2 regions of the Bradyrhizobium sp. SZCCHNRI3043 genome follow, and region 1 is predicted to be linked to the other one. Evidence: predicted binding sites of a transcription regulator. Region 1 holds the regulator's gene; the other holds the start of a gene.

Region 1 (12,041 bases):
TGGCGAATTCGGAGAACAGGACGACGTCGCAGGCATAGTCGACGTCGCTGACATCGAGACCGACCTCGATGTGGGTCAGGCCGTCGATCCGGCCTTTCAAACTCTCGAACAGGGTCTTGACCTTGAGCCGGGCCGCGGCGCGCTCGGCAGCCGTCTCGGCGCGCAGCCGCCACATCACGATGTGCCTGATCGGCCCCGTCATTCGTGCGTCCCTCACCTGTGCTTGGTCTTGTCTGACGATTTTGCCTTGCAGGAAATGGAAATAAAGGACAAAAATTGTAACTCTGTTTTCCGATCAGCGTAACAATGGACCGTCTGCTCCAACTCGAGGTGTTTTCCAAGACGGCCGAGCTGGGCAGCCTGTCCAAGGCCGCCGAGTCCTTGCGGATGTCCAACGCCGCGGCGAGCCGGCATCTCAGCGCGCTGGAGGAGCGGCTCGCGGTGCGCCTGATCGAGCGCAACACGCGCCGGCTCTGGCTGACCGAAGCCGGGCAGGAGCTGCTGCAGCGCTGCGGCCCGCTGCTCAACGAGCTGGCCGAGGCCGAGGACGCCGTCAGCGACCGCGCACTGTCGCCGCAGGGCATGCTGCGCGTCACCAGCTCGCTGTCGTTCGCGACGATCTATCTCGCGCCGATGCTGCCGGCGTTTCGCGCGATGTATCCAAAGCTGAGCCTGCAGATCATCGCCGCCAACCGCTACCCGGATTTCATCGAGGCGGGCATCGACGTGGCGATCCGCACCCGCGAGCATGAGCCGGACTCGGGCATCGTCGTTCGCCGCATCGGGCAGATGCGGCGCGTGCTGGCGGCCGCGCCGTCCTATCTCGCGAGCCGTAGCTGTCCCGTCGTTCCCGGCGATCTGGTGCGCCACGACATGCTGATCTACAATCTTGCCAATGATCCGTATTCCCTGTCCCTGCGCAACGGCACGACAGCCCAGAGCATTCGGATCGCGCCGACGCTCGACAGCAATGACGGCCAGGTGATCAAGGGCGCCGCGCTTGCCGGGCTCGGCATCCTGATCCAGCCGCTCTACATCGTGCAGAGCGACATTCTGGCCGGCCGGCTGGTGCCGGTCCTGCTCGACTGGGAGCTGCCGCTCTTGACGATGAACATCGCCTACCAGAACCGCGTCAGGCTGCCGGCCAAGATCAGGGTGTTCGCCGATTTCCTCGTCGATCACATCCGGACCCATTCCGACCCGGGGATCTGGATCGAGCCGCCCAAGCCGGATTGAGCCGATGCCCGCGTGCGGGGGAGGGCGGATCATGTTCTGATAAAAATAATTACCTTGCTATTTTTCGGAAATCATGGTCTCCTGCGTGCATCCCGCCTCGAGCAGAGGGACGTACGCGTCGTCACGAACGTGGAGGTGGGCTGCGATGGACGTGACGGCTGTGCCAGACGAGCGCAGACGGCACGGACGGCGAAGTCGTGTGGTCCTGGCCTCTCGACGCTGAGGTCAAGTCCGTGAGCGTTGCTTGACGGCACGCGCGGGCGATGGGGGCAAGAAAGCCGATCCCCAGGGAGAGCACGAAGGACACCGTTAACACCGTCGCGCGGGGAAGGCCGGGTCTGTCCGGCTGTACCTGTGGTACCTGCCGCCTGCATTCTTTTGAGCAGGCGGGCCACGGGCCTCAGCCGAGGTCCGGCCTTCCTCGCGCCCTCTCATGATCAGGAGGGACACGACGAACCCACACCTCGGGCCTCGTAGGCCGCGGGAACGCACGCGCTCATCTCCATGGCTGCTCATGTCGCCAACCCAATCCCCGGTGTCGTCCCGGACAAGCGCGCACAGCGCGCCGATCCGGGACCCATAACCCCAGGGCGCAGACGGGCATCCAGTACGCCGCGGCGTCTCGGCGGATCATGGCCGCCGGTGGTATGCTGGTTCGCCCGCCCGCCCGCGCGGGCGATGACGGCGGTGATGGTCTGTCCCGGGGGGGGGGGGAGCGACGCTCGCACGGACGCGAGGTGCCGCAGCCCGCCGCAATATGTCGGTTGGCCCGTAGAAATTCGGAGTTGGATCGAAAGATCAATACTTATCAACGGCTTGTGACTGTCATCCGACTGTCATCGAACCTTTATAAAAGCCACACTGAGGCCCCGTAAAGCGGCCGGGGAAGCGCAATCGGGCGCAGATGGCGCTTCGCTTCCCAAGCATGGAGACCAGCTATGAATTTCGTCAAAGCTATCGTCGCTGCCGGCTTGGTCGCCGCATCGACGTCGGCCTTCGCTGCCGACATTACCGGTGCGGGCGCGACGTTCCCGTTCCCGATCTATTCCAAGTGGGCGGACGCCTACAAGAAGGAGACCGGCAACGGTCTGAACTACCAGTCGATCGGTTCTGGCGGCGGCATCAAGCAGATCCAGGCCAAGACCGTGACCTTTGGCGCCACCGACGCGCCGCTCAAGGCCGAGCAGCTCGAGAAGGACGGCCTGGTGCAGTGGCCGATGGTGATGGGCGGCATCGTGCCGGTCGTCAACCTCGAGGGCGTGAAGCCGGGCGAGATGGTGCTGGACGGCGAGACGCTCGCCAACATCTATCTCGGCAAGATCACCAAGTGGGATGACGCCGCGATCAAGAAGCTCAACCCCAGCGTCAAGCTGCCGTCCGATGCGATCGCCGTGGTCCGCCGCTCCGACGGCTCGGGCACGACCTTCAACTTCACCTACTACCTCTCCGAGGTGAGCGCCGACTGGAAGAGCAAGATCGGCTTCAACACCGCCGTCGAGTGGCCGGTCGGTGTCGGCGCCAAGGGCAACGAGGGTGTGTCCGGCAACATCGGCCAGACCAAGAACTCGATCGGCTATGTCGAGTACGCCTATGCCAAGCAGAACAAGCTCACCTACACCGGCATGATGAACAAAGCCGGCAAGACCGTGCAGCCGACCGTCGAGGCCTTCCAGGCCGCGGCCGCGAATGCCGACTGGGCCAAGGCCCCCGGCTACTACGTGATCCTCGCCAACCAGCCCGGCGACAAGTCCTGGCCGATGACGGCGGCGACCTTCATCCTGATGCACAAGGAGCCGGCCGACAAGGCGGCGTCCGGCGAAGCCATCAAGTTCTTCAAGTGGTCGTTCGAGAAGGGCGGCAAGATGGCTGAGGAGCTCGACTACATCCCGATGCCCGACAGCGTCGTGAAGCTGATCGAGAAGACCTGGTCGGCCGACATCAAGAGCTGAGCTGGACGTATCGAAAATCCCCTCTCCCGGCCTCCGGGGGAGGGACGCTACCGGGGTTGCGGCGTGTCCAAGGAACAGGGGGCAGAATTGGCAGAGATGGCGGTTCAGACCGAAGTCAGCGATATCGCGGCCGCTGCCGGACCCTATGACCGGGCACGCGCGCTCAACGCCTTCAAGCTCGGCGACGTGACCTTCTATTGGATCACGCGGCTGTCCGCGATCTCCGTCCTGTTGATCCTGGGCGGCATCATCCTGTCGCTCATCGTTGGCGCATGGCCGGCCATGAGAGAATATGGCTTCGAATTCCTGTGGACGCGGCGCTGGGCGCCGTCGGCCGATCCGCCGGTGCTCGGCGCGCTCGGCCCTATCTACGGCACCTTGGTCACGTCCTTCATCGCGATGCTGATCGCCATTCCGGTCGGTCTGGGCATTGCGATCTTCCTCACCGAGCTGTGCCCGCAATGGCTGCGCCGTCCGATCGGACTTGCGATCGAGCTGCTCGCCGGCATTCCTTCGATCATCTACGGCATGTGGGGCTTCTTCGTGCTGGGGCCGTTCCTGGCCTATACGTTCCAGCCGTTCATGATCAATCTCTGCGCCGGCATCCCCGTGCTGCAGGACATCTTCGCCGGTCCGCCGTCCTATCTCAGCCTGTTCAACGCCTCGCTGATCCTGGCGATCATGGTGTTGCCGTTCATCACCTCGATCTCGGTCGACGTGTTCAAGACCGTCCCGCCGGTGCTGAAGGAAGCCGCCTACGGGGTCGGCTGCACCACCTGGGAGGTCGTGCGCAGCGTCGTCATTCCCTACACCCGCGTCGGCGTCATCGGCGGCGTCATGCTGGCGCTGGGCCGTGCGCTCGGCGAAACGATGGCGGTGACCTTCATCATCGGCAACTCGTTCCGGATCTCATCCTCGATCTTCGCGCCGGGCACCACGATCTCGGCCGCCATCGCCTCCGAATTCCAGGAGAGCGACGGGCTGCACCAGTCGAGCCTGATCCTGCTCGGTCTGCTGCTGTTCGTGCTCACCTTCTTCGTGCTGGCGAGCGCGCGGCTGATGCTCATGCGGCTCGAAGCCAAGGCGGGAAGATAAGCCATGTCCAGCGCTGATACGCTTACACTCGATGCGCCGGTCAATCCGATCTATGCGCGCCGGCGCCGCAGGGACATCGTGATCCGCGGCCTCTGCGTCGCCGCCGCGATGTTCGGCGTCACCTGGCTGGCGCTGATCCTGTTCACGCTGTTCTATAACGGACTCGCCGGCCTCAGCCTGCAGGTTTTTGCCGCCGACACGCCGCCACCCGGCTCCAGCGAAGGCGGCCTGCGCAACGCCATCGTCGGCTCCTTGATCATGACGATCATCGGCGTCGGCATCGGCGCGCCGCTCGGCCTGTTCGCCGGCACCTATCTCGCCGAATACGGCCGCAACGACCGCCTGACCTCGGTGATCCGCTTCATCAACGACATCCTGCTGTCGGCGCCCTCGATCATCATCGGCCTGTTCATCTATGGTGCGGTCGTGGTGCCGATGGGCGGCTTCTCGGCACTCGCGGGTTCCCTTGCATTGGCGGTCATCGTGATCCCGGTGGTGCTGCGCACCACCGAGGACATGCTGCTGCTCGTGCCCAACCCGCTGCGCGAGGCGGCGTCTGCGCTCGGCCTGCCGCGCTCGCTGGTGATCCGCCGCATCGCCTATCGGGCGGCGCGCTCGGGCCTCATCACCGGCGTGCTGCTTGCCACCGCCCGCGTCGCCGGCGAGACCGCGCCTCTGCTGTTCACCGCGCTGTCGAACCAGTTCTGGAGCCTCAACCTTTCCAGGACGATGGCGAACCTGCCCGTCACCATCAACAATTTCGTCCAGAGCCCTTATGCCTACTGGAAGCAACTGGCCTGGAGCGGAGCCCTTCTCATCACTCTGGCCGTGCTCGCCCTGAACATCGGTGCACGCATTCTCGGCGCCGAGAGGAACACCAAATGACCGAACTGTCCGTCTCCGTCAGTCAGCCCAATCACGCTCTTCACGGCAAGGCGCTTCCGGATGCGCCGGCCAAGGTGACTGCGCGCAACCTCAACTTCTACTACGGCGACCATCACGCGCTGAAGAACATCAACCTGTCGCTGGGCACCAACCGCGTCACCGCGTTCATCGGCCCGTCCGGCTGCGGCAAGTCCACGCTGCTGCGCATCTTCAACCGGATGTACGATCTCTATCCGGGCCAGCGCGCGACCGGGCAGCTGATGCTCGACAACACCAACATCCTCGATCCCAAGCTCGATCTGAATCTGCTGCGCGCCCGGGTCGGCATGGTGTTCCAGAAGCCGACGCCGTTCCCGATGACGATCTACGAGAACATCGCCTTTGGCATCCGCCTCTATGAGAAGATATCGAAGTCGGAGATGGACGACCGGGTCGAGAAGGCGCTGCGCGGCGGCGCGTTGTGGAACGAGGTCAAGGACAAGCTCAACGCCTCGGGCCTGTCGCTGTCCGGCGGCCAGCAGCAGCGACTGTGCATCGCGCGCACCGTGGCGGTCCGGCCGGAGGTGATCTTGTTCGACGAGCCGTGCTCGGCGCTCGATCCGATCTCGACCGCCAAGGTCGAGGAGCTGATCCAGGAGCTCGCCGAAAACTATACGATCGCCATCGTGACGCATAACATGCAGCAGGCGGCGCGCGTCTCCGACAAGACCGCCTTCATGTATCTCGGCGAGCTGATCGAGTTCGACGACACCAGCAAGATCTTCACCTCGCCGAGTGATCGGCGGACCCAGGATTACATCACCGGCCGGTTCGGCTGACGCCGACGACATTGTCTTCAGGAGATCATCATGGCCAGTGAACATACCGCCAAGGCGTTCGACAGCGATCTGCAGGACCTCACCCGTCTGGTATCGGAGATGGGCGGCCTCGCAGAGCGGCTGATCGTCGATTCCGTCGATGCGCTGGTGCGGCGCGACATCGCGCTCGGCCAGAAGGTGGTCGCCACCGACGCCGAGGTCGACAAGCTGCAGCGCATCATCGAGGAGCGCGCCGTGCTCACGATCGCCCGTCGCCAGCCGATGGCGGTCGACCTGCGCGAGATCGTCGGCGCGATGCGCGTGGCGACCGATCTGGAGCGCATCGGCGACCTCGCCAAGAACATCGGCAAGCGCGTCGCGGCGCTGGAGAGCGACTTCCATCCGCTGAAGCTGATCCGCGGCCTCGAGCACATGACCGATCTGGTGCAGTCGCAGGTCAAGACGGTGCTGGACGCCTATGCCGCGCATGACCTGCCGGCGGCGATGACGGTGTGGAAGGGCGACGAGGAAGTCGACGCCATCTGCACCTCGCTGTTCCGCGAGCTCCTGACCTACATGATGGAGGATCCGCGCAACATCTCGTTCTGCATCCACCTGATGTTCTGCGCCAAGAACATCGAGCGCATCGGCGATCACGCGACCAACATCGCCGAGACTGTATTCTATATGATCGAAGGCCAGCAGATCATGGACAAGCGCCCGAAGGGCGACATGACGAGCTTCGCGACGACGATTCCCGGTAACTAAGAGAGACGGTTCAGACATGGGCGCCCGAATTCTGGTGGTGGAGGACGAGGAGGCGCTGACGACGCTGCTGCGCTACAACCTCGAGGCCGAAGGCTACGAGGTCGAGACCGTGGCGCGCGGCGACGAGGCCGACACGCGGCTGAAGGAGCGCGTTCCGGATCTCGTCGTGCTCGACTGGATGCTGCCGGGCCTCTCCGGCATCGAGTTGTGCCGCCGCCTGCGCGCGCGCTCCGAGACCCGGCAACTGCCGATCATCATGCTGACGGCGCGCGGCGAGGAGAGCGAGCGCGTGCGCGGACTCGCCACCGGCGCCGACGACTACATCGTCAAGCCGTTCTCGGTGCCGGAGCTCCTGGCGCGCGTGAAAGGCCTGCTGCGGCGGGCGAGCCCGGAGCGGCTGGCGACCGTGCTGTCCTATGGCGACATCGAGCTCGACCGCGAGAAACGCCGCGTGGCGCGCTCGGGGCGGCCGATCGATCTCGGCCCGACCGAATACCGCCTGCTCGAATTCTTCCTCGAGCACCCCGGCCGCGTGTTCAGCCGCGAACAGCTGCTCGACAGCGTCTGGGGCCGCGACATCTACATCGACGAGCGCACCGTCGACGTCCATATCGGCCGCCTGCGCAAGCTGCTCAATCCCGGCCGCGAGCAGGACCCGATCCGCACCGTGCGCGGCGCCGGTTATGCGCTCGATGATCGCTTCGCCAAGAGCGAGCAGGTGTAAGGGGCGATCGGACGTGAGGACGAAGCAGGTGTGAGGCGCGAGCGGGCCCGATTGAGGAGATCGCGGTCCGCTTTCCGCCACGCCGCCGCCGTCTTGATCGTGTCTGCTTCGTGGCCCGTCACGATGTTTCGGTCCCAGCGGACGCCCTTGATCAAGACCATCATCATATCTCTTGCCGTGCTGCTCGGCGGCGCGGCGGGCGCCCCGGCCGCCGAGCTCGAAGACGCGGTCGCGGCGGCAGGCAACGGGCAGCATGCGGCGGCGATGCGACGGCTGCTGCCGCTGGCCGCCAAGGGCGATGCGCGGGCGCAGTTCGACGTCGGCTTCATGCAGGCGTTCGGCTGGGGCGTGCCGCGTAATCCGAGCGAGGCGCTGGCCTGGTACCGCAAGGCCGCCGATCAGGGGCTAGCCGTCGCGCAACATTATCTCGGCATCGCCTACGTCAATGGCGAGGGTGTTGCCTCGAACTACGGCGAAGCCAGTCGCTGGTTCAGCCGCGCGGCGGCGCAGGGCTTCGCCCAGTCGCAATACATGCTCGGCCTGATGCTGCTCGACGGCCGCGGTGTGAAACAGGACGTCGTGCAGGGCTATGCCTGGCTGGTGATGGCGGGCCGTAGTGGCGTGCGATCGGCCGGCCGCGACGTGCAGCGGGTCAGGTTGACCGAGCCGCAGCGCGTCCAGGCCCAGAGCGCCATTGCGTCCTGGCAGCCGAAACCGGAATCGGCGGATGCGGGCATTGCCACTCCGCGTCCGGAGCAACTGCTCGGGCTCGATCGCCACATCGGCGAGGTCGTCGATCCCACCTCCTGGCCGGCGTCGTCGATCGGCGTCGTCACCGTCGCGCAATACTCGAGCGGCGGCTGGTGCACCGGCACCCTGGTGGCGCCGCGCGTCGTGCTCACCGCCGCGCATTGCGTCTTCAACGGCGTGGCGCAGGTCAGCCCCGGCAATGTCCGCTTCCTGGCCGGCATGAACCGTGGCACGCCGGCGGCATCGTCGGTCGCCGACAAGCTGATCGTGGCGCCCGATTTCGTCCCGACCCGGCACGACAGATGGTCGCTCGACCGCTCGCCCGCCGATTGGGCGCTGATCGTGCTGAAGGATGCGCTGCCGTCGAAGCCGGTGGCGGTCAAGGCGCTGACCCGCGAGGAGCTCGCGGCTGCGACGACGGCCGGCACCATCTCCGAGATCGGCTATGGCCAGGAGCGGCGCTATTCGCCGACCGGCCAGCGCAATTGCAGCGCCGGCATGACCAAGGACGGGATGCTGCTGACGGTGCATTGTCTGGCCAATTTCGGCTATTCGGGCTCGCCGATCCTCGCCGAGGTCGGTGGGCAGCCTGCCGTGGTCGGCATCTTCTCGGCGTTCCACGAGGAGACCCGGCTGATGTTCGCCGCCCCCGCGAGCCAGTTCGAGGCGGTCGTGCGCCGCGAGATCGCGGCGCAGAGTGCCTCGGCGCGGTGAGGGAAGGAGCGAGAGAGACGAGGTCCCGCCGCTGGTCATGATCTGTGCGTGACTGGATAGCGGGTTGCCAAGCGAGAGGGCGGTCCGGGAAGCGCCACCCAGGTTTTCCTGCAGCTTTCGCCTGCAGCGGGGCCTTACCGAACTGGCCTGGCTCTTGCTATAGTCCGAGTATGACGATTGTTCAAATTGATCATCCTCGGGCCGCGCGGCTGCTGTGGTGGCGGTCGCAGCCCGGCCGGACCGTTGCGCTGGTCGCCGGACTGGTCGCCGCCAACGCGCTCGCCTGGGCCTGGGCGTTCGCGCTCTACGCCGACCGGCCCGCCATCGTCGGCACCGCGATGCTGGCTTGGCTGCTCGGACTGCGCCATGCGATCGATGCGGATCACATCGCGGCCATCGACAACGTCGTGCGGAAGCTGGTGCAGGACGGTAGCGCCCCGCGCGCCGCCGGCCTCTATTTTGCGCTCGGCCATTCCAGCGTCGTCGTTATCGCCACCATCGTCGTGAGCCTCATCGCCGGCGCCGACCTCCTGGATGAAGAGAGTGCGATCAGGGCGATCGGCGGCGTCATCGGCACGTCGGTATCGTCCGGCTTCCTGCTGCTTATCGCGTTGGCGAACCTCATTCTGTTCGTGAACCTCTGGCGCCGCGCCGCACAGCCGCAGTCCGAGATGGAAACCGCCGGAAACAGCGGACGGGGCATCCTCATCCGCCTGCTGCGCCCCGTGCTCCGCCTGGTGGGACGCGCCTGGCACATGTATCCGCTCGGCTTCCTGTTCGGTCTCGGCTTCGACACTGCGAGCGAGATCGGGCTTCTCAGCCTGTCGGCGACCGAGGCTGCGCGCGGCGCGAGCCTCGCCCATGTGCTGGTATTCCCGGCGCTGTTCGCGGCTGCGATGGCCACTGTCGACACCGCCGACAGCATGCTGATGGTCGGCGCCTATCGCTGGGCGCTGACCGATCCCGCACGCAAGCTGCGCTATAACCTCGTGATCACCGGCGCATCCGTTGCGATCGCGCTGGTGATCGGCAGCTTCGAGGCGTTCACGCTGTTGGCGCCGCGGCTTGGCCTGACGGGGGGATGGGCTGACGTCGCCACCGCGCTGGGCGACGATGTCGCCAATCTCGGAATCGTCGCGATCGGCCTGTTCGGACTGGTCTGGGCGGTCGCCATGCTGCTCGGTCGCAGTCAGCGCGGTTCCGAGGCGACGCCCGGCGAAGCGCTTGCCAGCGTTCGTGCGGGGGCGCTAAACCCGCCGGCGATACGAAGCGGAACGCATAAGACGGGCTAGGAGCGGGGCCTCATGATGGTCGGCTCGGAGGGAACGATCAGGATGCTGTGGCTGCAGGGCGCGAGCTGCGGCGGCTGCACCATGTCGATCCTGGAAAGCGGCGCGTCCGGCTGGTTCGACGAATTGCGCCAATCCGGCATCGATCTGGTGTGGCATCCCTCCGTCAGCGAGCAGACAGGGGACGAGGTCGTGGAGCTGTTAGAGGCGATCCGCGACGGCCGCGAGCGGCTCGATCTGCTGGTGCTCGAAGGCTCGGTGGCGCGAGGCCCCGGTCTGAGCGGCCGCTTCAACATGCTCGCCGGCACCAACCGCTCGATCTATCACTGGCTGCTCGATCTGGCGCCGCTGGCCGACTACGTCGTCGCCGTCGGCAGCTGCGCCGCCTATGGCGGCATTCCCGCGGCTGGCATCAATCCGACCGATGCGGTCGGACTGCAGTTCGAGGGCAGCGATATCGGCGGCGCGCTTGGCGCGGCCTTCCGCTCGAAACGCGGGCTGCCGGTGATCAACGTCGCAGGCTGTGCGCCGCATCCGGGCTGGATGATGGAGAGCCTGCTGGCGCTTACCTCGGGCGATCTGACGGCAGACGGTCTCGACGCGGTCGGCCGTCCGACCTTCATCGCCAACCACCTCGCTCATCACGGCTGCTCGCGCAACGAGTTCTACGAGTTCAAGGCGAGCGCGGAGACGATGTCGGAGCGCGGCTGCCTGATGGAGCATCTCGGCTGCCGCGCAACGCAGGCGGTCGGCGACTGCAATCAGCGCTCGTGGAACGGCGGCGGCTCCTGCACCAAGGGCGGTTATGCCTGCATCGCCTGCACCTCGCCGGGCTTCGAGAGCGCGCAGAACTATCTGGAGACGGCGAAGCTCGCCGGCATCCCCGTCGGCCTTCCCACCGACATGCCGAAAGCCTGGTTCGTCGCGCTCGCAGCGCTGTCGAAATCGGCCACGCCGCGCCGCGTCCGAGTCAATGCGACGGCGGATCATGTCGTGGTGCCGCCGGGCCGTTCCGGCGACAAGCGCCGTCCATGACGCGGATCACGGTCGGACCGTTCAATCGTGTCGAAGGCGATCTCGAGGTCAGGCTCGATATCGAGAGCGGCCGCGTCGCGCGGGCGGAGGTGACGGCGCCGCTCTATCGCGGCTTCGAGCAGATCCTTGAGGGCCGGCCGCCGCTCGACGCCCTGGTGATCGCGCCGCGCATCTGCGGCATCTGCTCCGTGTCGCAATCGATCGCGGCCGCCGCGGCGTTGCGCCAGGCCATGGGCATTGCGGCAGCACCAAACGGCATCCTCGCGAGCAACATCGCGCACGCGGCCGAGAACGCGGCGGATCATCTGACGCATTTCTACATCTTCTTCATGCCGGACTTCGCCCGCGATGCTTATGCCTCGCACGCTTGGCATTCGACCGCGGCCGAACGTTTCGCGGCGACGAAGGGCAGCGCTGCCCGCGATGCGCTGCCTGCGCGCGCGCGACTGCTCGAGATCATGGGCCTGATCGCGGGCAAATGGCCGCACAGTCTCGCCTTCCAGCCAGGCGGGACGACGCGCGCGATCGAGCTCGGCGAGCGCGTGCGGCTCAACGCGATCGCGGCGTCGTTTCGCGGTTTCCTTGAGCGCGTCGTGTTCGCCGACAAGTTGGAGAACGTGCTCGCCTTGTCGACATCGGACGAGCTCGACCGTTGGCGCGAGGGCCGCGCCGGCGACTTCGCGCATTTCCTTCGGCTGGCCGATGCGCTCGCGCTGGCCGACCTCGGCAGCGGACCAGGTTCCTTGATGAGCTTCGGCGCGTATCACGACTTCAATGGGGCTCGTTTTCGCGCTGGCGT
Region 2 (12,041 bases), on a different contig from region 1:
CGCGAGAGCAGTGACGCACGTCTTCACGGCGATGCCCAGGGGGAGGGAGCGCGGGAACCAAATTCCGCAGCCAAGGTTAGCTGGCATGCAGGAGGACTCCCGATGCGCCGTCCGAAGATTCAGCCGTCCCGCAACAAGCTCGACATGACCGATCAGGCCCAGGTCCGCGTGGTGACCAAGCGGCTGAAGATGTCGCCCGGGGAATTGTCCGAGATGGTCGAACGCATCGGCAACTCCATCGCTGCCATCACCAAGGAAGTCGCGCAGCAGCGAGCCGCGAAGGCAGCGCCGGAAGGAGCTGTGATCGCGTCGGTGACGGTGACCGAGACCAAGGCGGAAGTGATCGTGCCGGACGAGACGCCAGCGGCAACCTAGCAATCGACGCTGATCATCGAGACCCCCGGCAATCGATCTGGGGAATCGGACGAAGGGGGCAAAGGATGGACCGACGCACCGACCTCGGTGACGCTTTGACGCAGGCGGCGTTCAATCTGCGCAAGACCAGGATCAGCGAAGGCCGTCCGTTTCCTCTCGGCGCGACCTGGGACGGGCTCGGCGTCAACTTTGCGATCTTTTCCGCCCATGCGACCAAGATCGAGCTGTGCCTGTTCGACGACACCGGCGAGACCGAGCTCGAGCGCATCGAGCTGCCCGAATACACCGACGAGGTCTGGCACGGCTACCTGCCGGCCGCGCGGCCCGGCACGGTGTATGGCTATCGCGTGCATGGACCCTACGAGCCGGACGCCGGTCACAGGTTCAATCCGAACAAGCTCGTGATCGACCCCTATGCCAAGCAGCTCGTCGGCAACCTGCGCTGGGGGCCGGAGCTGTTCGGCTATCGGCTCGATCATGCCGACAAGGACCTGTCGTTCGACGACCGCGACAGTGCGCCCTTGATGCTGAAGTGCCGGGTCATCGATCCCGCCTTCACGTGGGGCACCTCACGCAAGCCGGAAATTCCGTGGGAGCGGACGATCTTCTACGAGATGCACGTCAAGGGCTTCACCAAGCTGCATCCGCTGGTGCCCGAGGCCGACCGCGGCACCTTCGCCGGCCTCGCGCATCAGGACATTCCGGCCTATCTGCGCTCCCTGGGCATCACCTCCGCCGAGCTGTTGCCGATCCACGCCTTCATCGACGACAGCTATCTGGTCGAGAAGGGGCTGCGCAACTACTGGGGCTACAATTCGATCGGCTTCTTCGCGCCGGAGCCGCGCTATCTGAAGACGCCGTTCGCGACCGAATTCAAGACCATGGTCAACCAGTTCCACGCCAACGGCATCGAGGTCATCCTCGACGTGGTCTACAACCACACCGCCGAAGGCAACGAGCTCGGGCCGACCTTGTCGTTCAAAGGCATCGACAATGCCAGCTACTACCGGCTGATGCCGGACCAGAAACGCTACTACATCAACGACACCGGCACCGGCAATACGGTGAACCTGTCGCACCAGCGCGTGCTGCAGCTCGTCGCGGACTCTTTGCGCTATTGGGCGACCGAGATGCGGGTCGACGGCTTCCGCTTCGATCTCGCCACCATCCTGGCGCGCGAGCCCTATGGCTTCGACGAGGGCGGCAGCTTCCTGGATGCCTGTCGTCAGGACCCTGTGCTGTCGAGCGTCAAGCTGATCGCCGAGCCCTGGGACATCGGTCCGGGCGGCTATCAGGTCGGCCAGTTTCCACCGGGCTGGGCGGAATGGAACGACAAGTTCCGCGACACCGCGCGTGCGTTCTGGAAGGGCGACGGCGGCACGCTCGCCGATTTCGCCAAGCGCATCTCCGGCTCGGGCGATCTGTTCAACAAGCGCGGCCGCCGCCCCTGGGCGAGCGTGAACTTCATCACCGCGCATGACGGCTTCAACCTCAACGACCTCGTCTCCTACAACGACAAGCACAACGAGGCCAATGGCGAGGACAATCGCGACGGCCACAGCAACAACCACTCCTGGAATTGCGGCGTCGAAGGACCGACCGACGACCCCGAGATCACCGCGTTGCGCGAGCGCCAGAAGCGCAATCTGCTGGCCACGATGCTGCTGTCGCATGGCACGCCGATGCTGCTGGCCGGCGACGAGTTCGGCCATACCCAGAACGGCACCAACAACGCCTATGCGCAGGACAATGAGACGACCTGGCTCGACTGGATGGGCATCACGCCGCAGGGGCGGGCGTTGCGCGAATTCACGCGCAAGCTGATCGCCATGCGCAAGGCGTTTCCGATCCTCTATCGCAGCCGCTTCCTGATCGGCTCGCACAATGAGGACCTCGGCGTCAACGACGTGACCTGGCTCGACCCGTCGGGCGAGGAGATGACGACGGAGCAGTGGACTGACGATCACGCGCGTTGTTTCGGCATGCTGCTCGACGGCCGCGCCCAGGAGACCGGCGTCAAGCGGCGTGGCTCGGATGCGACGCTCCTGCTGGTCTACAACGCGCATTTCGACGTCGTGAACTTCACGCTTCCGTCCGTGCCCGAAGGCCATAATTGGCTGGCGCTGCTCGACACCAACCAGCCGGACGCCCAGCCGCAGTCGCTGCCCTTCGGCCACGTCTACGAGGTGACCGGCCGCTCGCTGCTGGCACTCGGCCTGTCCTCGGAGCAGCAGCCGATGCGCGGCCTGCGCCATGGCCTCGGTGCCCTGCTCGATATCGCGGAGGCGCCGCTGGGGTAGGATGTTCGGCGGATTTTGCGGTCAGGCACCGCGGGCGTATTTCGCAAGCCGCGCGTCGAGCACGCCGAGCATGGCCTCGCGCGCCGGATCGCGCGAGCCGTGCAGCCAGACGGCCGCGAGCGGAAGCCGTCCGGCGGTGCTGCCGCGTGTCATCCGCAGCGGCACGAAGCGGACGCCGGAGACCGCGAGCCGCGAGGTCCAGCGCGGCACGATGGCAATGCCGAGTCGCGCGGCGACGAGATGCACGATGGTCTGCTTCTCATCGGCGAACTGCGCGATATCCGGCGACAGCTCGGCCTGTGCGAACAGCTTCATGGTGAGGTCGTGGCTGTGCGGGCGCGACCGGCGGTCCGGGACGATCAGCGGCTGGTCGGCGATGTCGGCGAGCGAGACCGCGGCACGCGAGGCCAGCCGGTGCCGCTGCGGCAGCGCCACCACGGCGCTCTCGCTGAGCAGCGCGCGGAATTCGAGCCTGATATCGGTGCGCTCGGGCGGCCTGACAAAGGCGAGGTCGAGCGCGCCGGAGAGAATCTTGGGCAGCAGCCGGATCGTCTTCTCCTCCATGAGCTGCACCGCGATGTCGGGATGCCGCGCGCGAAAATCGTGCAGCAATTGCGGCAGCAGCCCGGCGGCCGCGCTGTCGATGGCGCCGACGCGCAGCCGCTGCGCCTTCGTGCTTCGGGTACGGCGGCGGAAGCCGGTTTCGACCGCCTCGACGCGGGCCAGGATCGCCCGGGCGTCGCGCAGCAAGGTCGTGCCGTGCTCGGTCAGCGACACCGCGCGCGTGGTGCGGGCGAACAGCGGCGTCGCGAGATCCTCCTCCAGCAGCTTGATCTGGCGTCCGAGCGCCGAGGGCAGCATCTGCAGCCGCTGCGCCGCCTTGCCGAAATGCAGTTCCTCGGCGGCGGCCACGAAGCAGCGGAGCTGGTGCAATTCCATGGTGGGATCCTGAAGAGGCGATGGGCCGGATTATATCATTTTTTTGTATAATGATGCGAGCATTGAAGCCGGCCTGGTTCGCCGCCTACGCTTGTCAGATCAACGACAAGACGGGATAGGGAGGTGACGATGGCCGGAGAGCTGGAAATGCGCGTGCTGCGCAGGATCACGTTGCGCATCGTGCCCTTCATCATGCTGCTCTACTTCGTAGCCTTCATCGACCGCGTCAACGTCGGCTTCGCTGCGCTGACCATGAACAAGGATATCGGGCTTTCAGCCTCGGCCTATGGCTTCGGTGCCGGCATCTTCTTCTGGGGCTATTTCCTGTTCGAGGTCCCCTCCAACCTCGCGCTGGACAAGTTCGGCGCCCGCATCTGGATCGCGCGGGTCATGATCACCTGGGGCATCGTCTCCGGCGCGATGGCGTTCGTGCAGGGACCGACGAGCTTCTATGTGTTGCGCTTCCTGCTTGGTGCTGCGGAAGCAGGCTTCTTCCCCGGAATCATCCTCTATCTCTCCTACTGGTTCCCGGCCCGCCAGCGCGCAGCCGTCACCGCGCTGTTCATGGCCGCCGCGCCGCTCTCCACGGTTCTCGGCTCTCCGGTTTCAGGCGCGCTGCTGGAGATGGACGGCATTCTCGGCTTCAAGGGCTGGCAGTGGCTGTTCCTGATCGAGGCGCTGCCGGCGGTGCTACTCGGCTTCGTCGTGCTCGCCTACATGACCGATCGTCCGGAGCAGGCGCGCTGGCTCGCCGACGACGAGCGCGACTGGCTGGTGCGCACGATGAATGCCGAGCTGGCGAGCAAGGCCGCCACCGCCAGCCACAGCATCTGGCGCGGGTTGGCCGACATCCGCGTGCTCGCGCTCGCGCTGGTCTATTTCGGCACCTCGGCCGGCCTCTACACGCTCGGCGTCTGGGCGCCGCAGATCATCAAGCAGTTCGGCCTGTCGTCGTTCGCCGTCGGCTTCCTCAACGCGGTGCCACCGACCGTGGCCGTGGTCGTCATGATCCTGTGGGCGCGCCATTCCGACCGCACCGCCGAGCGCACCTGGCACGTCGTGCTGGCCTGCGTCGTCGCCGCCGTCGGGCTCTGGCTGGCCGGGCTGTCGACCAGTGTCGCCGCCGTGCTCGCCGCGCTCACGCTCGTCAATGTCGGCATCTCCTCCTCGAAGCCGCCGCTGTGGAGCATGCCCACCATGTTCCTGTCCGGCTCGGCCGCCGCGGCGGGCATCGCGACCATCAACTCGATCGGCAATCTCGGCGGCTTCGTCGGTCCAGCGATGATCGGCTGGATCAAGGACCAGACCGGCAGCTTCAACGGCGGGCTCTATTTCGTCGCCGGGCTGCTGGTGGTATCGGCGGTGCTGACCCTGTTGCTGTCACGTTCTCAACGTGCAAAGGCCGCTGCGGCCACGCAATCCTGACCCATCACACGGAGCCCTTTCATGCGCACCCATTCCATCGCCGCGATTCCCGCCGACGGCATCGGCCCCGAGGTCATCTCCGAAGGTGTCCGTGTGCTCGAGGCGCTCGCCAAGCGCTCGGGCGACATCAGCTTCAACGTCAAGACCTTCGACTGGGGCTCGGACTACTACAAGAAGCACGGCGTGATGATGCCGGCCGACGGCCTCGCCGAGCTGAAGAAGTTCGACGCGATCTATTTCGGCGCGGTCGGCGCTCCCGACGTGCCCGACCACATCACGCTGTGGGGGTTACGACTGCCGATCTGCCAGGGCTTCGATCAGTACGCCAATGTGCGGCCGACCAAGATCCTGCCCGGTGTGGCCTCGCCCTTGCGCAATGTCGGCGTCGGCGATCTCGACTGGGTGATCGTGCGCGAGAATTCCGAGGGCGAATATGCCGGCATGGGCGGCCGCGCGCACCGCGGCCTGCCGGAGGAGGTGGGCACCGAGGTCGCCGTCTTCACCCGCGTCGGCGTCACCCGCATCATGCGCTACGCGTTCAAGCTGGCGCAGTCGCGGCCGCGCAAGTTCCTCACCGTCGTCACCAAGTCGAATGCGCAGCGGCACGGCATGGTGATGTGGGACGAGATCGCCGCCGAAGTGGCGCGCGAATTCCCCGACGTAACCTGGGACAAGATGCTGGTCGATGCGATGACCGTGCGCATGACCTTGCAGCCGAAGAGCCTCGACACCATCGTGGCGACCAATCTGCATGCCGACATTCTGTCCGATCTCGCCGGCGCGCTGGCCGGCAGCCTCGGCGTGGCGCCGACCGGCAACATCGATCCGGAGCGGCGCTTCCCGTCGATGTTCGAGCCGATCCATGGTTCGGCGTTCGATATCACCGGAAAGGGCATCGCCAACCCGGTCGCGACGTTCTGGACCGGCGCGCAAATGCTCGAGCATCTCGGCGAGACGGACGCGGCCGCGCGGCTGATGGCTGCGGTCGAGAAAGTCTGTGCAGCCGGCATCCTGACCCCCGATGTTGGCGGCACGGCGACGACCAAGCAGGTGACCGACGCCGTCATCGACGCGATCCACGGCTCCAACGCCTGAGGCGTGCCGTTCTCTTGCACAATTCTGGCGTGTTCCGTGTCGCGCTTGCAATGGACGCTGCGGGGCGTATATCAGCGCTTCCGCTGCGTCCGCGCATGCCAATCACATGCGTGTCATAGAGACGCGAGACACGGCTTAAGGAGAAAGGACACATCATGCGTCGTCACCGTCGAGCCAAGATCGTTGCGACTGTCGGTCCCGCGAGCAATTCTCCGGAGATGCTGAAAGCGCTGTTCCTCGCCGGTGTGGACACCTTTCGTCTCAACTTCAGCCACGGCACCCAGGCCGATCACGCCAAGGTCCATGCCGCGATCCGCGCGCTCGAGAAGGAAGTGCAGCGGCCGATCGGCATCTTGATGGATCTGCAGGGTCCTAAGATTCGCGTCGGCACTCTGCGCGACAAGAAGATCCAGGTCGAAGTCGGCGAGACGATTCGATTTGTCCTCAACGGCACCGAGGGCGACAAGACATCGATTCCGTTGCCGCATCCGGAAATCTTTGCGGCGGTCTCGCCCGGTCACGATCTTCTGATCGATGACGGCCGCGTCCGCGTCCGCGTCACCGGCCTCGGCGACGACTGGATCGAGGCCAAGGTGATCGTCAGCGGCGCGATTTCCAATCACAAGGGCGTTAATCTGCCGGGCACCATTCTGGAGCTGTCGCCGCTGACGGCCAAGGACCGCTCCGATCTCGCCTTCGGGCTCGAGCTCGGCGTCGACTGGGTGGCGCTGTCGTTCGTGCAGAAGCCGTCGGACGTGCTTGAGGCGAGGGGCCTCATCAACGGCCGCGCCGGCATCATGTCCAAGATCGAGAAGCCGGCGGCGCTGGAGCGGATCGACGACATCATCCAGTTGTCGGACGCGATCATGGTCGCGCGCGGCGATCTCGGCGTCGAGATTCCCAACGAGGACGTGCCGGGCAAGCAGAAGGAGCTGGTGCGTGCCTGCCGGCTCGCCGTGAAGCCGGTGATCGTCGCGACGCAGATGCTGGATTCGATGGTGGCGACGCCGACACCGACGCGCGCCGAGGTCTCGGACGTCGCCACTGCGATCTATGACGGCGCCGACGCGGTGATGCTGTCGGCGGAGTCTGCCAGCGGCCAATACCCGCGCGAGGCGGTGGCGATGATGGACAGCATCATCAAGGCCACCGAAGGCCACAAGATGTATCGCTCGATCGTCGAGGCGACGCAGCCGGGCGAGGAGCAGACGCCGCCGCATGCGGTGGCAACCGCGGCGGCCGATCTCGCCTCGGCGATCCACGCCAGGGCGATCGTGGCCTATACGTCGAGCGGAACCTCGGCCTCGCGCGTTGCGCGCAAGCGGCCGAGCCTGCCGATTCTGGCGATCACGCCGAACGAGGACACCTCGCGGCGCATGTGCCTGCTGTGGGGCGCGCACAGCGTGCTGTCGCAGGACGTGCAGAGCTACGAGGAGATGGTCGAGCGCGCGACCTTCTTCGCCGTGCAGGAGGAGTTCGCTGAAGCCGGCGACCTGCTCGTCGTCGTCGCCGGCATCCCGTTCGCGCGGGCCGGCACCACCAACAATCTGCGCGTCGTCACCGTGCCGAGATAGGAGGCTGATTTTCCCTGTTCGCGCCGCCCGCCTGTCGCCTGATTGTCGCACCCCGCTGGTATCGCGGGGCAGTGACGAAGGACGTCGCGAGTCGTCGAACGAGCGGTGCCGGTCGCGGTCCGGCAGGATGGGTTCTGCCGGTGCGGCGTTTCGTCATCGCGGTGTCATCAGGGACTGTTAGGTGGGCGCGCATGGGACTTGAGACTGCTGGTGAAGAAAGCCCGGCTCGGCGCTTTCGGACGTTGTTCATCTCGGACGTTCATCTCGGAGCCCGCGGCTCGCAGGCCAATCTCCTCGTCGATTTCCTGCGCCACCATGATGCAGATACGATCTATCTGGTCGGCGACATCATCGACGGCTGGGCGCTCAAATCGAGCTGGCATTGGCCGCAGTCGCATAACGACCTGGTGCAGAAGATGCTGCGCAAGGCGCGCAAGGGCGCCAAGATCGTCTATGTCCCCGGCAATCACGACGAGTTCCTGCGCGGTTATTACGGCACGCATTTCGGCGGCATCGACGTCGTCGAGAACATCGTCCACACCGGCGCTGACGGCAAACGCTATCTGGTGATCCACGGCGACATCTTTGATCTGGTCGTGCAGAACGCGCGCTGGCTCGCCCATCTCGGCGACAAGGCCTATGACTTCGCGATCCAGATGAACCGTCTGGTCAACTTCTTCCGTCGCATGTTCGGCGTTCCCTATTGGTCGCTGTCGCAATGGGCCAAGCAGAAGGTCAAGAACGCGGTGAACTACATCGGCGCGTTCGAGACGGCGCTGGCCTCCGAGGCGCGAAGGCATGGCGCTGACGGCGTGATCTGCGGCCACATCCATTGCGCTGTCATCCGCGATCAGGACGACATTCGCTACATGAATTGCGGCGACTGGGTCGAGAGCTGCACGGCGCTGGTCGAGCACGAGGACGGCCGCTTCGAGATCCTCACCTGGACCGATCCGCTACGGCAACGCGCGCCGGTTCCCCAACTGGCCGCTCGCGCCGCCTGACACCGGCTCCCTTGCCTCTCGGCAATCGGGCGCGGTAAAATAGGGGCATGACAGCTCATTCCCCGATCCTGCCCGTGACCGCCGCCGACATCGATGCGGCGGCACGCGTCCTCGCGCCCGTGGCCGTGCGGACTCCGCTGCTGCCGGCTCCCGTGCTGAGCGAGCAGTTCAAGGCGAACGTCTTCGTGAAGCCGGAGGTGCTGCAGCGGACCGGCTCGTTCAAGTTCCGCGGCGCCTACAACAAACTGGCGTCGATCCCGCAAGCAGCGCGCGGCAACGGCGTCGTCGCATTCTCCTCCGGCAATCATGCGCAGGGCGTCGCCCATGCCGCCACATTGCTGGGCATGGACGCCACGATCGTGATGCCCTCGGATGCGCCGGCGGCCAAGCGCGAGCGCACCAAGGCGTTCGGTGCCGAGGTCGTGCTCTATGATCGCGATCGCGAGGACCGCGAAGCGATCGCGCGCGGCATCGCTGCAAAGCGCGGCTCTACGGTAGTGCCGCCCTATGACGATCCCCACGTCATCGCAGGGCAGGGCACCGTCGGCCGCGAGATCGGCGAAGACCTCGCGGCGCTGGGCCTGTCGCCGGATCTGGTGATCGTCCCGGCTTCGGGCGGTGGTCTGCTTGCCGGCGTCTCGACCGCGGTGAAGGCGCATTTTCCGAGCACCCAGATGGTCGTGGCTGAGCCCAAGGGCTTTGATGACCATGCGCGCTCGCTGCGGGCCGGCCACCGCGAGGCCCATGATGCGAAGGGGCGCACCATCTGCGACGCGCTGATGGCGGCGATTCCGGGCGAGATCACCTTCGCGATCAACAGCCAACTTCTGTCGGCTGCGGTCGAGGCCTCGGATGAGGAGGTGGGGCGCGCGGTCGGCTTTGCCTTCCGGGAGCTGAAGCTCGTCGTCGAGCCCGGTGGTTCAGTCGGGCTTGCGGCATTGCTGGCCGGCCGGCTGGATGTGGCGGGCAAGACGGTGGTGATCGTTTTGTCCGGCGGCAATGTCGATGCTGAGCTCTACGCCAGGCTGATCGCCTGACGATCAAGCCTCAGTGAAAGCTGAGGCCGCCTTTTGCAGATCCCCCACCGCCGATCCGCAGTCCGGACTGCGCGACGTGCGGCGTGCCCCGCGTCGGGCCGCCCTGCATCCCTCCTTGGCCACGCGCCATCGACGGACGCGACGTGTTGATGTTCGGCTTGAACGGTCCGGAATTGCCGGGGAAGGGATGCCGGACCTCGCGGGTGTCGAATGGCCGCCCAGGACTGCGCTTCAGTGGATCGCGCTGGATCTTCGCGGCGACAGGCGGATTTGCCGGCGGCATGATCCTGTCGCGCAACCTGGTCTGAGCGATAGGCCTGGGATCGACGACCTTGTTGGGACCCGCGTTGTTGATGGCATTGCCTTTCGTGACCACTGTTGGCGGCATCGGTCCGTGCGGCGGCACGATGGTGGCCGGCAGCTTCGGTTGCGGGCCTGGATGGCTCTGGATCTGGGCGGCGGGATTGAACGGCCGCGCGATCGGTGCCAGTTGCGGTGGCATGATGAGACGGCTCGGTTGCAGCACGGGGATGGGCCGAGGCTGTCCCTGCAGCCGCAGCGCGACCGGCGCATATGGGCTGTCGGCATAGGATTCACGGAAGCTCTGATAGGCGGCCGGCGAATTCGCCAGCACGGCCTGGTGCCACGCCGCGGCCTGCACGAGGCCGGCGAGCAGTGCGCGGATGCGGTCGGCGAGCGGATCGCGTGGGTACATCGCGATGAACTCGCGATAATATTGCGGACGGTTCTCCGACAGCACGTAGTCATAGGCCTGCCGCACGGAACGGCTCGGCAGGTCGGCGGCCATCTGCACCACGGGCGCGTTCACCGGCGCGCGCGCTGCGGCAACCAGGGATTCGCCGAAGAAGGTGAAATCACTGGTCAACGACGAGCTTTCCCACGGCGTCTGTCGACCATCGGTGCTCTGGTTCACCTGCAGGCGAATGCGCTTGAACAATTGCTCGATCGGCAGGTTCGGCTGCCGCGCCAGGTTCAGGAACGCCTGCGCGTACGGGCTGTGCTCGCCACGCCCGTCGAGCGCCTCCTCGCCAGGCGAGGTCGAATATCCGAGGATGGAGCCGTTCGGTGCGTCGACGATGGCAAGTCCGCGTCCGGCATCGTTGATGGCAGGGAAGGGATTGTTGCGGCAGGCGTCCAGCACGACGATCCGCATGCGGCTCGGGATGGCGTCGAGCGTTGCCATCAGGTCCACCAGACGGATCGTCCCCGTCGTCAGGTCGGAGGGCGCTGAGATACGGGCATCGATCGGGATCAGATAGTTCTCGCCCGCGAGCTGAACCCCGTGGCCGGCGTAGTAGACCATTGCCACGGTGTTCGGGCCGTTTGCTGCCACCCGGCTCGAAAAATCCTGGACGACCTTGAGCATCTCGTTCTGCGTCAGGTCGGTCGCCGTGATCACCTCGAAGCCGGCCGAGTTCAACAGCTTGGCAACAGCATGGGCGTCGTTGTCCGGGTTCTCCAGCGGCGGCGCGTTCTGATAGCTCGCATTGCCGATCACGAGTGCGACGCGTGGCTCGGCTCCTTGAGGGATTGCTGCGGGGGTGTTGCTCTCCTTTGCAGGTGAGGGAGCTGCCAGCGCGCGCGGTGGCGTGTGAAGGTTGTCGATCTCACTGCCGGCGGCGAACGCCGAGTCCGGGCCGACCCAGGCCATCAGGCCCAGCAGCGCGGACATGAGCAGGGATTTCCAGGCGGATGTTACAGCGCGAAATTTCGGAACGGACACGGCGTTCTCCTCGAGCATGCGCCAAGCGGATGGCTTGAGGATCAGGCTACGCAGATCACGCAGCAGCGTACGTGATCCGCGTCACCTATCAACGCGTCACCTTTCGGTGCTCAGTGATCGAGGTTCGATAGGAGGTGGCCGAGACGCTCTCGCCCTACGAGAAGAATGCGATCTTCTCAGGCTGGGTCATGCGACGGATCGGCGCCAGCAAGTCATTGGCGGGCGCCTGTGGCCGCTGCAGAAGGCCGTTCGACAGGAGCGTCGATCCCAGCGACGGCTCGTAGGCAGGCCTGGGCATCGCGGATGCGCTGGTGCTGTGAGCCGCGGCGGCGGTCGGGCGGACCTGCTGGCTCGGCGCAACGTCGGCCTGCGGGGCCGCCGCGGGAGATTGAGCTGCGACTGCAGCCGCCACGGCGGCCAGGGTCTCGATGGTGATCGCCTCCGGAAGCGGTGCCGATACGGGCACGCTGGGGACTGGCGCCGGGGCTGGAGGCGAGGCCATGCGCGGGGCAGCCGCGGGCGGGGCCGGCATCGGCGGGGCATACATT

What was found. Region 1 encodes PhoB, which activates phosphate uptake and scavenging genes when phosphate is short. Its sites were predicted from a motif close to TGTCATNNANCTGTCAT; they were not measured.
Region 2: the regulator PhoB is predicted to act here: its motif matches at 7,860-7,876, upstream of QX124_RS28020 (UDP-2,3-diacylglucosamine diphosphatase).

The regions. Positions count from the first base shown of each region.
Region 1 is NZ_JAUHID010000001.1:649,179-661,219, forward strand. Features, by position in the region: gene QX124_RS03045 (Dabb family protein) at 1-202, opposite strand, end outside; gene QX124_RS03050 (LysR family transcriptional regulator) at 307-1,236, shown strand; gene pstS (phosphate ABC transporter substrate-binding protein PstS) at 2,175-3,185, shown strand; gene pstC (phosphate ABC transporter permease subunit PstC) at 3,282-4,280, shown strand; gene pstA (phosphate ABC transporter permease PstA) at 4,284-5,165, shown strand; gene pstB (phosphate ABC transporter ATP-binding protein PstB) at 5,162-5,983, shown strand; gene phoU (phosphate signaling complex protein PhoU) at 6,014-6,730, shown strand; gene phoB (phosphate regulon transcriptional regulator PhoB) at 6,747-7,454, shown strand; gene QX124_RS03085 (trypsin-like serine protease) at 7,602-8,918, shown strand; gene QX124_RS03090 (HoxN/HupN/NixA family nickel/cobalt transporter) at 9,089-10,210, shown strand; gene QX124_RS03095 (HupU protein) at 10,226-11,242, shown strand; gene QX124_RS03100 (nickel-dependent hydrogenase large subunit) at 11,239-12,041, shown strand, end outside.
Region 2 is NZ_JAUHID010000021.1:49,808-61,848, forward strand. Features, by position in the region: gene QX124_RS27990 (DUF3606 domain-containing protein) at 103-375, shown strand; gene glgX (glycogen debranching protein GlgX) at 441-2,675, shown strand; gene QX124_RS28000 (LysR family transcriptional regulator) at 2,697-3,614, opposite strand; gene QX124_RS28005 (D-galactonate transporter) at 3,744-5,039, shown strand; gene QX124_RS28010 (tartrate dehydrogenase) at 5,061-6,134, shown strand; gene pyk (pyruvate kinase) at 6,290-7,708, shown strand; gene QX124_RS28020 (UDP-2,3-diacylglucosamine diphosphatase) at 7,900-8,712, shown strand; gene QX124_RS28025 (threonine/serine dehydratase) at 8,760-9,749, shown strand; gene QX124_RS28030 (caspase family protein) at 9,760-11,493, opposite strand; gene QX124_RS28035 (hypothetical protein) at 11,648-12,041, opposite strand, start outside.